Regions from separate parts of the Blautia sp. 210820-DFI.6.14 genome, predicted to be linked through region 1. Evidence: predicted binding sites of a transcription regulator. Region 1 holds the regulator's gene; each other region holds the start of a gene.
The links. Region 1 encodes Rex, which represses fermentation and respiration genes when NADH is low (regulators of the CRP and FNR family bind a similar motif). Its sites were predicted from a motif close to ATTGTTAANTANTTAACAAT; they were not measured.

Region 2: the regulator Rex is predicted to act here: its motif matches at 2,428-2,447, upstream of LI112_RS11985 (cobalt transporter).
Region 3: the regulator Rex is predicted to act here: its motif matches at 1,901-1,920, upstream of fucO (lactaldehyde reductase).

The regions. Positions count from the first base shown of each region.
Region 1 covers NZ_JAJCKS010000030.1:2,914-7,821, reverse strand. Annotated here, with positions in the region: gene alr (alanine racemase) at 1-892, opposite strand, end outside; gene LI112_RS15435 (NAD(P)H-hydrate dehydratase) at 938-2,440, opposite strand; gene LI112_RS15430 (redox-sensing transcriptional repressor Rex) at 2,554-3,207, opposite strand; gene abc-f (ribosomal protection-like ABC-F family protein) at 3,364-4,908, shown strand, end outside.
Region 2 covers NZ_JAJCKS010000016.1:65,748-70,655, reverse strand. Annotated here, with positions in the region: gene cooS (anaerobic carbon-monoxide dehydrogenase catalytic subunit) at 1-575, opposite strand, end outside; gene LI112_RS11995 (AAA family ATPase) at 748-1,518, opposite strand; gene LI112_RS11990 (CooT family nickel-binding protein) at 1,599-1,781, opposite strand; gene LI112_RS11985 (cobalt transporter) at 1,821-2,204, opposite strand; gene LI112_RS11980 (aldo/keto reductase) at 2,568-3,395, shown strand; gene LI112_RS11975 (NAD(P)H-dependent glycerol-3-phosphate dehydrogenase) at 3,499-4,506, opposite strand; gene plsY (glycerol-3-phosphate 1-O-acyltransferase PlsY) at 4,519-4,908, opposite strand, start outside.
Region 3 covers NZ_JAJCKS010000048.1:4,735-9,642, reverse strand. Annotated here, with positions in the region: gene LI112_RS17275 (aminopeptidase P family protein) at 1-1,174, shown strand, start outside; gene LI112_RS17270 (TetR/AcrR family transcriptional regulator C-terminal domain-containing protein) at 1,144-1,731, shown strand; gene fucO (lactaldehyde reductase) at 1,991-3,136, shown strand; gene LI112_RS17260 (RNA polymerase sigma factor) at 3,499-4,032, shown strand; gene LI112_RS17255 (DUF4179 domain-containing protein) at 4,032-4,908, shown strand, end outside.

The DNA of each region.
Region 1 (4,908 bases):
TATTAGACAGAGTTCTCGGATACCCATCCGCATAGCCAACCGGAATCGTTGCAACACGAAGATCGTTTTCGGAAGCAAATGTTCCGCCATAACTGATCGCCGTTCCTGCCGGAAGATCCTTCACATAAGCCACATGACTCTTCAGCTCCATCGCCGGCTTCAGTTTCACAATGTCCCTCTCCACTTCATCGGACGGATAAATACCATAGATCGTAATTCCCGCACGGACCAGGTTCAGGTTTGCCTCTGGCATACGAATGATTCCCGCACTGTTCGAGCAATGCTTCAGCGGAATCTGTACTCCCGCCTTTTCCAGAAGGTCAGCAAACGTAAGATAACGTTTCAGCTGTTCTACTGCCGGAGCTTTATCCGTCTCATCTGCCCGCGCGAAGTGTGTAAACATACCTTCAATCTCAACATTTGGAAGTGCGGCGATCTTTTTGATCTCCTCAACGCTTTCCGGCTTATCTGCAAATCCAATACGGCTCATTCCGGTATCCAGTGCAATGTGGATATGCACCTGTCTGCCCTGGCGGACTGCCTCATCAGAAAGGATTTTTGCCACATCATACTCACAGACCGTCAGGCGCACATCTTTTCTGATCAGTTCCTGGAAATACTCTTCAAAAACAAGTCCGAGAATCAATACCGGTTTCTCAATCCCGGCATCTTTCAACTGAATCGCTTCCTCTGCTGTCGCGGTCGCAAATCCCCAGATGTACTCATAGTCTTCTATAAGACGCGAAATCGCTTCTGCACCATGTCCATAACCATCGGCCTTGATAACAGCTACGATCCTGGTACCATCTGCAATGTTTTTCTTCATTTCCTCAAAGTTATGAGCAATGGCATCCAGTGATACTACTGCTTTAACTCTCTCAAATTTTTTCATAATACCCTCCTCTTCCTGCCTGATCTGCTCAGATATTTCGGTATTCTATTTATTTTTCAAAACTTCTGAAGCTCCTCGCACAATATCTCCGGCCTTCATACCTGCTGTTCCTTTTTCTTTCGCTGCCAGATCTCCTGCCATACCATGAAGCAGTACTCCCAACGCAGCCTGTCTGCCTGTATCCGGCAGTTCCGTCCTTTTATTCAGGAACATTGCCAGCACACCTGCAAGAATTCCGGTCAGAACATCTCCACTTCCCGCAGTCGCCATTCCAGGATTTCCCGCCAGACTGATCCAGGTATTTCCATCCGGTGCTGCCGTCACGGTACATGCATCTTTCAGCACACAAACCGCACCGGTCTCTGCCGCCAGCTCCCTCGCTGCTGCAATACGGTCTTTTTGAAGTTCACTGACCTTTTTTCCTGTCAGCCGTCCCATCTCACCCATATGTGGTGTCATGACCACGCGGCTCGTAAGATACTGTTTCCATTCCGGATGCTGTGCCAGCAGATTCAGCCCATCTGCATCCAGTATGACTGGTTTAGCAGCTCCTGATGCTGCCTCCAGAAACCACTGTACTTTTTCGGCAGCCTGGTACGTAGTTCCAATTCCCGGGCCGATCACCACAATATCGCACCAGTCAAGATCTTTTGCAAAATCATCGCCACAGTCAAGCATTGCTTCCGGCAGCATTGTCTGCAGTGGAATCCGATTCTCTTCTGCCGTAACGATTTTCACCATTCCGCTGCCCACTGCAAAAGCTCCCGACGCACTGAGGTAAGCCGCCCCACACATGCCCGGACTTCCGGCAACGACCAGAATCTTTCCAAAAGTTCCTTTGTTTCCATCAACAATTTTATCCGGCAGAAAATAAATATCTGTTTTTTCTGTCTGCCATAAATATGGTTTCACCTTATCACTTGTGTAGATGCCAACATCCGCAACGATCACTTTACCGGCAAATTTCCTGCCCGGATACAGGCAAAGGCCTGCTTTCCGAAATGCAAATGTCACTGTCAGATCTGCATGAAAAGCAATTCCAAGTTCTGCTCCTGTATCGCCATTTACTCCGGACGGAATATCAACAGCCACTTTCCAGGCATTCAACTGATTCAGTGCCATGATCACATCTCTGTAACTGCCCTCGACCGGACGACTCAGCCCAACGCCGAAAATGGCATCTACTATAGTAGTATATTCCTCTGTTTCCAGGTTATTCACAACCGGCACCTGACAGGCAGCTGCAATATCCAGCTGACGCTGCATTTCCACAGTCCTGTGGTCCGGATTCCCCACCAGATACAGACTTGTACGATAACCATGCAGTTTCAGAATACGGGCAACAGCCACGCCATCTCCTCCGTTGTTCCCGCTTCCGCAGACACAGAGAATCCGTTCTTCCTGTTTTTTGTCTGCCAGCGTCCGTTCCAGTTCTTCTGCGACTTTCAGAGCTGCCCGTTCCATCAGGACACAGGACGGAATCCCGATTCCCTCAATCATATTTCCATCAAGAGCTTTCATTTCTTTACAGGTCACAATCTGTTTCATTCTTTTTCCTCACCTGCCATAATTAGCATAAAAGGCCATTACGCAGCCTCCTTGCCATAAGGAGCCGGGTAACAGCCTGTCTGTCCGTCCTGCCATCACTTTATAAGTGCTGCTTATTTCTCATCGTCTATATGTTCCTGACGATACTGACTGAGATTATAGGATAATGTCATAAGACTCTCTGAAAGATGAACATTCTCCACGATCACATCATCCGGAGTATCCAGATCGATATGTGCAAAATTCCAGATAGCTTTGATTCCGTTCTCGATCAGAATCTCCGCCATATCACGTGCCTTATTCTTCGGCAATGTCAGAATTGCGATCTCAATATTGTTTTCTTTCATAAAAAAAGGAAGATCACTGATCATCTGAATCTCAATCCCACGAACCGCAATTCCCTCAAGTACCGGATTTACATCAAAAATACCGGCCAGCTTGAATCCTCTCTTCTCAAACTCAACATAATTGGCAAGTGCCTGCCCCAGATTACCAGCTCCTACAATGATCATCGGATGCACGATATCCAGCCCCAGGATCTTACCGATCTCTGTATAAAGATATTTTACATTATAACCGTATCCCTGCTGTCCAAATCCCCCGAAATTATTCAGATCCTGACGTATCTGAGACGCTGTAACACGCATTTTTTTACTAAGATCATTGGAAGAGATTCTCTCTACATTGTCTTCCAGAAGTTCACCAAGGTATCTATAGTAACGTGGCAGTCTCTTAATCACAGCTTTTGAAATCTGTTTTGCTTCCACCGTTGTCCCTCCTTACACTTTCTCGTTAATTATAACGAATTGACATTTTGTTGTCAATCAATGTTGTCAAATATGTACAATTTTCATTGATTTTCCTTTACAAAGGCCATTTTTGCTTTTATAATCATACCGTATATTTACTTCGGAGGAATAACTATGATTTTATCATGTCAGGGTATCTCCAAATCCTTCGGTGAAAAAGTGATTCTGGAAGATGCCTCTTTTCATATAGAAGAACGCGAAAAAGCTGCTCTGATCGGTAATAACGGTGCCGGCAAGACCACACTTCTTCGCATTATAATGGAAGAGATCCATGCAGATGCCGGACAGGTAGTTCTTGCCAAGGACAAACGCATCGGTTACCTCGCCCAGTATCAGGATGTACAGGGACACCTTTCTGTATATGAAGAACTCTTAAGCACCAAACAGTATATCATCGATATGGAAGAACGCCTTCGTGCCATGGAAGTCCAGATGAAAAATGCTTCCGGCGAAGAACTTGACCGCCTGATGAACTCCTACACCCGCCTGACTCATGAATTTGAACTGGAGAATGGCTATGCCTACAAAAGCGAACTTATGGGTGTTCTGAATGGTCTCGGATTTACAGAAGAGGATTTTACCAAACAGGTGGCGACTCTTTCCGGCGGTCAGAAAACACGTGTTGCCCTCGGTAAACTGCTGATTTCCAAACCAGATATCCTTCTGCTCGATGAGCCTACCAACCACCTGGATATGGAAAGCATTGCCTGGCTGGAAACTTATCTTCTCAATTATCCTGGTGCTGTTTTCATTGTATCTCATGACCGCTATTTTCTGGACAAAGTTGTCACAAAAGTCATCGAGATCGATGCCGGACAGGTTCGTATGTACGCCGGTAATTACTCCGCTTATGCAGAGAAAAAAGCACAGCTTCGTGATGCCCAGTACAAGGCATATCTCAACCAGCAGCGCGAGATCAAGCATCAGGAAGCCGTTATCGTCAAGCTGAAATCTTTCAACAGAGAAAAATCCATCAAACGTGCAGAGAGCCGTGAAAAGATGCTGAATAAGATTCAGCGGGTCGACAAACCGATCGAAGTCCAGAGCCAGATGCGTCTTTCTCTTGAGCCACGCGTGGTCAGTGGAAACGATGTCCTTACCGTAGAAGATCTCGCCAAAAGTTTCCCGCAGCAGAAACTTTTTTCCAATATTTCTTTCCAGATCAAACGAGGCGAGCGCGTAGCACTGATCGGAAACAACGGAACCGGCAAAACTACAATGCTCAAGATTCTCAACGGACTTCTGGATGCAGACGCCGGAAGCTTCTCTCTGGGTGCCAAAGTGCAGATTGGTTACTATGATCAGGAGCATCATGTACTTCATGCAGAAAAAACAATTTTTGAGGAAATTTCAGACACATATCCGACACTCACCGAGACACAGATCCGTAATATGCTGGCAGCATTTCTCTTTACCGGAGACGATGTATTCAAAGTGATCTCCTCTCTTTCCGGTGGCGAACGAGGCCGTGTTTCTCTTGCCAAACTGATGCTTTCCGAAGCCAATTTCCTGATCCTTGATGAGCCTACCAACCATCTGGATATCGCATCCAAGGAAATCCTGGAAGAAGCACTGAACAGCTACACCGGAACGGTACTGTACGTTTCTCATGACCGTTATTTCATCAACCAGACTGCAACCCGCATTCTGGATCTGACA
Region 2 (4,908 bases), on a different contig from region 1:
TGTAATGCACAGGAAACCTCACGGTCAATTGCTCTTGGTTCGATTCCGGCTGCATGCCACAGATCCTGTGTATGCTGCGGTGCTCTCTTCAGCCATCTGGATACACCTCTGATCTTTCCGTATTCTTCCTGAGCAAGGTCAGACATTTCATGAGCAAGATCATAGATATCTTTACCTTCGGTCTCAACGCCCCATTCTTTTGCGATACGGATCAGTTTTTCAGGATCTTTAACCTGATAGTCGCCTCCCTCTTTTGCATATCCGAGGGTGATACAAATTTCACGTCCGTGATCAGAGTGTGTAGCTGCTCCACCTGCTGTAAAACGAAGGAAGTTTCTTCCTACGATACCATGTACATCGCATCCGCAGATACCCCTCGGTGCCTTTGGTGTGATACGGCACGGTCCCATGGAACAGATACGGCAACAGACACCCATCTCACCGAACTTACAGTGTGGAGTCTGATTCTTTACTCGAAACTGCCATGCGTCTGCGCCTACCTTCGCACCTGTCTCTAACAGTCTTTCGGTAGCAGCTTCAAATTCTTCCACTGTAGTTAATTTGAATTCACTCATTATAGACCTCCTTTAATTTGTACATGAATGAGTTCATGTATTTATAATGTTTTCTATATAATAACCCTCAAGAGAGAACCCATCCCCGCCCATGGGTTATTTTCGTGTTAAAAAATATGCCTTTTTCCAGCACAAATACCCCTGCTGTCTGCAAAAGACAGCAAGGGACTTTTTAAAGATTTAATTTTTTTACAATTTCTTTCAGTGCAACCTTAACCGGATTATCCTCCGGCAGAGCTGCTGTCGGACGGCCTTCGCAGTCATACTCATAAACAGTTTCATCCTGCGGTACCACACCGAGAAGATGAAGTCCCTGTTTTTCTATTTCTTCTTTGATTCCGTCGTTCAGTTCACCTTTCGGTGCACGGTTAACGATCAGACCGACTGTTTCCGGATGCATATTACATTCATCGATCAGCTTTGCAATTCTGCCAACTGCCTGAATTCCTCTTCTGGAGCAGTCACTGACAAGGATTGCCGTCTGCATGGACGGAAGAACGCCTCTGCTGATATGTTCCATACCAGCCTCATTATCTACCACAATATAAGGATAATGATTCTGATATTTTGCAAGCTGTGCCTGAAGAAGACCATTGACGTAGCAATAGCAGCCTTTTCCCTGTGTTCTGCCCATAACCAGCAGATCAAAATCATCTTCTTCTGTCAAAGCATCTTCAAAACGCATCTCTGCATAATCTGCCTTGGACATTCCCTTAGGGATCGGACTTTCTTTGACAAGTTCTGCCTGTGCGATTTCTTCTCTTACGTCGCCGAGAGTGGTCTCAACCTCAACTCCGAGGACTTCATTAAGATTAGAGTTTGCATCTGCATCCACTGCAAGGATTGGTCCTTTGCCCTGTTCGCAGAGATACTGGATCAGCATTCCGCATAAAGTAGTTTTACCAACGCCGCCTTTTCCGGCGACAGCAATTACGTGTGCCATAATAATAGAGTGCCTCCTACTCTAATTCCGCATTTATGAAATTTATAAATCCGCAATTTAGTAATTCTGATTTAAAAAAATTATTCACAGCTGAGTTTTACAATGCTGTTTGCCAGGTCTACCATAAGAATACGTCCTTCGACTACCCTCTCATCTCCCATAATATCTCTGAGCACAAGTTTATTTCCATCTACATCGATTCTGGATACATTTTTGAATATCACAGAATCATCACTTTCTTTATATACTGTTGCAAGACACATAATTTTGCCTCCTAGTTATGTCATTTGAAATCTGGTATATCATTTCATTTCTTCTTTTACCAAAGTAAGTGCCAGTCCAAGGCGCATATTTCCCTTCTGGAAATCAGCCACTGCTTCTTTGATCGTTTTTGCCGAATTATCAAGTCCCATTTTCTGAAGATTGTCAGCCATCTGATCAAGTTCGGCTGCATGGTGTTCATTGTGCTGCAGCATATAGGTGAGCAGTGCAATCGTTTCTTTCTTGCAGTCGCCGCCTTCGCAGGATCCACAGTCTCCATGAGAATGTGTATGATCTCCGTCGCCATGTGTATGAGCATGTGTATGTGTCACGCCATCTGCGTGTGTGTGTTCATGTGAATGTTCCGGTGTATGTTCATGTCCATGCTGGACAAGATTTCCGTTTTCATCCTTAATAAGATGCATATAAAGCTCCTTTCTCCGGTTCTACCTCCGGGGCACCTGAAAACAGGCGCACTTATGACAAGAATTTATCAATTAAATCCATTATACATCTTTTGTTTCGGTTTATCAAGGATATAATAAGAAAAAATAGACAAAAGGGTTCGAGATTTCTTCCTGTTTTTTTATACTTTTTCATGGTAAAGTGCACTTCTCCAGTTTTCTATGCTGTTAGATAAATAACGCATTTGTTTTTTAATTAACAAGCTGTGTATTTCCTTTTTTGCCTCTCTTGTATTATTTTTTTAACAAATTTGATTTTCTTCTTTCACAATTATATGGTATAATAAACAAAAATTGTGAGTTTACAGGCAAGGAGGATTCATTTTGACAACTTCCGTATTTTTAAACAACGACAGAACCATGCCTCTTCTGGGCCTTGGCCTTTATAAAACAACTGACGCAGTCGAAGCCGAAGATGCGATTGCCGCCGCTGTACAGAATGGATATCGCCTTTTGGATACCGCTTCTGCATATAAGAACGAAGAATTCGTCGGATGTGGAATTGCCAAATGCGGTGTTCCAAGAAAAGATCTTTTTATCACAACCAAGATCTGGAACAACGCTCAGCGTCTTGGTGATGTAGAAGGAGCTTTTCAGCGCAGTCTGGATCGTCTCGGTCTTGATTATATCGATCTGTATCTGATTCACTGGCCGGTACCTGGCTGCTTTCTGAACACCTGGAAAGATATGGAAAAGATTCTTGAATCAGGACGGGCTTTATCCATTGGTGTCAGTAATTTTGAAATTCGCCATCTGGAAGAGCTCCGGAGAGTTTCCGGCATCGTACCCGCTGTCAATCAGATAGAATGTCATCCACTCTGTTATCCAAAAGAGCTTATTGAATACTGTCAGGCAAACGACATTCAGGTACAGGCATATGCTCCATTGGCCAGAGGCGCTTATCTGGACAATGATGTCTTATGTGTACTTGGTACCAAATATGCACACACGCCAGCACAGATAGGTCTTCGCTGGGCTGTACAGAAGGGAATCTCTGTCATTCCCAAATCCGTTCATCCAGAGCGTATTGCTTCTAATGCAAGGATTTTTGATTTTACGATCGATCAGGAGGATATGGATCTTCTGGATACTCTGAATCAGAATTACCACAGTTCATCTATTCCAGAAGATCTGAGAGATATTGTTTTTTAGATTTGCTTTTCAGCCAGCAAAAACCGGCCGGTCCGTACGCAGACGGATCAGCCGGTTTTATATTTGTCTGATATTTTTTTCGATTTCTTTAGTCTGCGTCATTCTACCACGGAAGCACCGGAGTCTCTACTTTTTTGTCACGGATCATCAGGTCACGCACCGCATCCGCTGCTGACTTATCTTCAAAAAGGACCTTGTTCACTTCCATAATAATCGGCATTTCCACATCGTATTTTTCCGCCAGACTCTTGGCCGCTTTCGCAGAGTAAACACCCTCTACTACCATTTTTACTTCATTCATCGCCTGCTGCATAGTATAGCCTTTGCCCATCAGGTAACCAGCCTTGCGGTTACGGCTGTGAACACTTGCACAGGTAACGATCAGATCCCCCATCCCGGACAATCCATAGAACGTCTCCATATGTGCGCCCATTTTTGTTCCCAGACGTGCAATTTCCGCAATTCCTCTGGTAATAAGAGCTGCTTTTGTATTATCACCATAGCCAAGTCCATCTGCTGTACCGGCAGCAAGAGCAATGACATTTTTCAGAGAACCACCCAGCTCTACGCCAAGTGTATCCGGCGTTGTATACACACGAAATACAGGGCTCATAAAAATCCCCTGAAGGTATTCTGCTGTCTCTCTCTTCGGTCCGCTGATCACACAGGTCGTCGGAATCCCTCTTCCCACTTCCTCCGCATGGCTTGGTCCTGAAAGCACATAAACACCCGCTGCCGGAATCTCTTCGCTGATGATATCTGTCATGGTCATCAGAGTTTTTTCTTCAATTCCTTTTGCGACATTGACAATAATCTGCTCATCTTTTACATAAGGTGCCATTAATTCAGCTGTACCTCTGACATAAGGGGACGGCACAGCCAGAACAATCACCTCAGCCGTCTCCACGCAGTTCTTCACGTCTGCAGTAAGATCAATGTTTTCCGGAATATGAACCCCCGGAAGTTTGGAAGTAAGCTCTCTTGTTTGTTTCAGAGTATCTACTTCTTCCTGAAATCTGGACCAGAGACGCACTTCATGCCCATTATTATTCAAAAGAACGGAAAGTGCAGTTCCCCAGCTTCCGGCTCCCAACACACTGATTTTTGCCATATTACGCTACCTTTAACCTTTCTTTGTTTTTCCAAGGAAAACTTTGTTTTCTGTTCCATTTGCAAGGCGGACAATATTTGCCCTGTGTCTCCAGAAAGCCAGCACCGTCAGGAATCCCATTACTATGTACATTTCTGTCGTATGACTTCTGTCCATGCCATAGCCGCCCATCTCTCCACGCACGATCATTGCGATCAGTGCCACCAGATAACAGCTCAGAGAACATAAAGAAACATAATGTGTACCCAAAAATAATACAAAAAATACGATTGCACAGAGAACAAACAGTCTCCAGTCAAATGCGATCAGAAATCCTACCGATGCAGCAATCCCCTTGCCACCGCGGAATCCAAGCGTTACCGGAAAATTATGTCCAAGCACGCATCCCGCAGCTGCATAAAC
Region 3 (4,908 bases), on a different contig from region 1:
TGATATTCATTGTTGCCCGGTTGTTCTTTCTTATTTGATCATGACGGATACCGAGGTTCGATTATATGCAAACGCAGCTGCTTTTTCGGAAGAAATCTGTACAAATCTGGCAGATGATGGAGTAAAAATCTATCCGTATGAGGATGTCTATTCTTATGTTCAGACAATCTCAGAGGATAAAAAAATCCTGCTTTCCAAAGACAGTGTCAACAGCCGTCTGGTAAGTAATATTCCATGTAATGTGACGATTGTGGATGAGCCAAATCTGACACTTCTTCCGAAGGCAGTCAAAAATCAGACAGAAATGGACAACGAAAGAACTGCACATATCAAAGATGGTGTTGCAGTTACAAAATTCATTCGCTGGATGAAAACAAATGTGGCAAAAGAGAGGATTACAGAACTCGGCGCAGCAGAGAAATTATATCAGTTTCGCAGTGAGCAGGAGCATTTTATTGGAGATAGTTTTGATCCGATCATTGCCTATGGAAAGCATGCGGCAATTGTTCATTACAGTGCAACAGAGGAGACTGATATTCCATTAGAGGCCAGAGGGATGGTACTTGCAGATACTGGCGGACACTATCTGGAAGGTACGACCGATATCACAAGAACGATCGTATTGGGAACGGTCACAGAGAAAGAGAAGAAATATTTTACTGCAGTTCTGCGTGGAAATCTGAATCTCGCAGCTGCGAAATTTAAATACGGATGCACCGGATTAAACCTTGATTACCTTGCCAGAGGTCCGCTTTGGGAACTTGGCGAAGATTATAATCATGGTACCGGACATGGGGTAGGATATCTTCTGAATGTGCATGAAGGGCCTAACAGTTTCCGATGGAAAAATCTTCCGGGAAATCCGGCACCGGTGTTGGAAGAAGGTATGATTACATCCGATGAACCAGGATATTATCTGGAGAATGAATTTGGCATCCGTCATGAAAATCTTGTTTTATGTAAGAAGGCAGAAAAAACTCCTTTCGGGCAGTTTATGTGTTTTGAGTCACTGACTATGGTACCGTTTGACCTGGATGGAGTTGATCCGGAACAGATGTCGGACCGTGAACGAAAACTGCTGAACGAATATCACAAAAAAGTCTATGTTACCATAGCACCATATCTAGATGAGGAAGAAAAAGAATGGCTGAGACAGGCAACCAGAGAGATCTGACAAAGGGTGAAAAAACAAAATATCGACTGGCGAGAGCAATGAAAGAATGCATGAAAACGACGTCCGTAGAGAATATTACAGTCAAACAGATCACAGAGAAATGTGAACTTACCAGACAGACGTTTTACAGGAATTTTCTGGATAAATATGATCTGATCAACTGGTATTTTGATAAGCTGCTGGCAAAGTCTTTTGAGCATATGGGTCAGGGAAAAACCGTCTATGATGCACTGGTTAAAAAATTTACTTATATACAGGAGGAACAGAAATTCTTTTCAGCAGCATTTCGTTATGATGAGCAGAATTCTCTGCGACAGCATGATTTTGAGTTGATTCTGGCTTTTTATGAAAAGCTGATTTGTGAAAAAACTGGCAAATTTCCAGAGGAAAATGTTCTATTTCTTCTGGAAATGTACTGTAACAGTTCTATTTACATGACTGTCAAATGGGTGACAGGGGAGGTGACGTGTACACCGGAAGAGCTTGCGGAAAGACTTGTGGACGGTATGCCGGGGAAACTTGCAGAAGTATTTACAGGTCTTGAAATTCTGAATTGATAAGTGCTAAAATGCTGGAAATAAAGGAAATATGGACTATATATGTTTTCCGGCTAAAAATCATCTGGTGATTTTTACTGAATATAAATATCAAAAATTGGAACAAATCACGAAAGTTACAGAAAACGTTACACATGACGAATTCTGTAACTTTCTTTTTTATTAAAACATTGTTAATATAATAACAACTTGAAAGAAAAAACTGTGAGGAATTGATAAAAAGATACTCACGATTAATGTAGAAAGGGATGTATTTATCATGGCAAACAGAATTAATTTAAATGGAACGTCTTATCACGGAGCAGGAGCAATTGCTGAGATTGCAAATGAAGCAAAAGCTCATGCATTCAAGAAAGCATTTGTATGTTCTGACCCGGATCTGATTAAATTTAATGTAACAAGCAAAGTAACAGATGTTCTTGCAAAAGAAGGTCTGGAATACGAAATTTATTCTGATATCAAAGCAAATCCGACTATCCAGAATGTGCAGAATGGTGTAGCTGCATTCAAGAAATCCGGAGCGGATTATATTATCGCAATCGGTGGTGGTTCATCTATGGATACTGCAAAAGCAATCGGTATCATCATCGCAAATCCAGAGTTTGAAGATGTAAGAAGCCTGGAAGGCACAGCACCGACAAAGAATCCTTGTGTACCGATCATCGCAGTTCCGACAACCGCAGGTACAGCAGCGGAAGTTACAATCAACTACGTTATCACAGATGTTGAAAAGAAACGTAAATTTGTATGTGTTGACCCTCATGATATGCCGATCATCGCAGTTGTTGATCCGGAAATGATGTCTTCCATGCCTAAGGGACTGACTGCCTCAACAGGTATGGATGCCCTGACTCATGCAATCGAAGGTTACACCACAAAAGCCGCATGGGAAATGACAGATATGTTCCATCTGAAAGCAATTGAACTGATTTCCAAATCTCTTCGCGGAGCAGTTGATAACACCAAAGAAGGCCGTGAGGGAATGGCTCTTGGACAGTATATCGCAGGTATGGGATTTTCAAATGTAGGTCTTGGAATTGCACATTCCATGGCGCATACACTGGGTGCTGTTTATGATACACCACATGGTGTTGCTTGCGCTATGATGCTTCCGATCGTTATGGAATACAACCAGGAATGTACTGGTGAAAAATACCGTGAGATCGCACGTGCAATGGGTGTGAAAGATGTAGATTCCATGACACAGGATGAGTACAGAAAAGCAGCAATCGATGCAGTAAGAAAACTTTCTGTTGATGTTGGAATTCCGACAAAACTGGAAGCGATCAAAGAAGAAGATCTTCAGTTCCTGGCAGAATCTGCTCATGCAGATGCATGCGCACCGGGAAATCCGAAGGATGCAAGTGTAGAAGATCTGAAGGATCTGTTTAGAAAGATTATGTAATTTAAAAAAATTTAATCGTATGGGGAATCCTTTGAAAATTTCTCCTGGTGTTTCAGGAAGGGAGATTTTCGTGTGAAGGATTCCTCTTTTTGTCTTTGGGATTCTTGAGTTCTGGCTGTGTAATGGGGGAGGATTGTTCTGTTGTATGCCATACTATGGGTAAACGAAAGATTGGATGACCACAGTAGAAGTAAATATATTCCATGCAGGATACGACACGAACCTCGTACCTATCCATGCTTTTGGCAAAATAAAATATGTAAATTTGCGTCCCTTTTGGCGTTTCTGGCGTCTAATAAGTAGAAGCACATAAATGAAAGCTTTTACACAACATTTCCTGATGACCGGTCAGAGACAGGAGAATGGAGAAATCAATGAACAATGAATTTTTGATACGAAGGGCAAAGAAAGACGACAAAGATGCCTTCTGCAGGCTGATGGATGAGCATTTGCAGTGCATGTATAAGATGGCATCTGCATATCTCAAAAACGATGAAGATGTTGCCGATGCGATCCAGGATACCATTCTTTCCTGCTATGAAAACCTGAGAAGTCTGAAGCAGAACAGATATTTCAAGACCTGGATGCTTCGGATTCTGATCAATAAATGTAAGGATATTCTGAAGCAGAAGAAACAGGTCACCTACATGGACCAGATGCCGGAGACTCCTTTTTACGAGGAAGAATATGCTGCAAAAGAGTGGGCACAGATGCTGGAACCGCTGGATAATAAATATCGTCTGGTGATCCTTCTGTACTATATGGAAGGGTTCAATATCCGGGAGATCAGTGACATCCTGGATATGAAAGAAAGCACTGTGAAATCGCGTCTTCAGAGAGGCAGAAAACAGGTTGCAGAATTGTATGAATATAAGGTCAGGGAGGGACGTGCCTAATGATGAGTCTTAATGATAATGAAAAGGATTTTCAGAAAAAACTTCAGGAAGAAACAGAAATACCGGTGATTGTACATGAGCGCGTGAATCAGGCATATCGTCTGATCGAAAATAACACTGCTGTGCAGAAAAGGGCGCCAAAAGAACCTTATCACTGGATGAAGCTCGGAGGAAGAATTGCAGGGGGAATGGCGGCAGTGCTTGCAGTCGGATTTATATTCTGTGCGGTGAATCCAGTCATGGCCAAAAATCTTCCGGTGGTTGGAGGACTCTTTGAAATGCTGCAGGATAATGTGAGCTTTTTCGGTGATTTTTCGGAGCATGCAACGACGTTGGAAGCCGTTGATACAACTGAGGCAGAAGGAACCGTGGCAGACCCTGAGTCAGACATAGAAGGAAATTCACCGGAAGATACTGAGGCGGGACAGGATATGACAAAAAAAGACACTGCATATACCAAGACGGCAGACAATCTGACGATCACATGCTCAGAAGTATACGCGAACAGTCAGGCGGTCTATATAACTATGCAGTTTAAGAGTGATAATCCATTTCCGAAGACAGAAACTTTGGCTGAAAGTGGAACACCGGTCATTGATCTGGATATGACTGGCGGTGTGGACTTTAATTCAGAAGCTAGTCCGGTGATCGACGGCCAGGTGGAAGGACAGTTTCTGGATGACAACACCTATGCATGCATTTTCCGTTATGATCTTGCTCAGGCGGCAAAAGACTATACGGAATATAATGAGAAATACGATGAAATGACACAGCAGGTACTGGATGAGATGGGAATTACAATGGATGATATGGATGATGAGACAGATGAAGGGTATGCGCTGCTGGAAGAATTTATCAATAAAGTGTCTGAGCGTG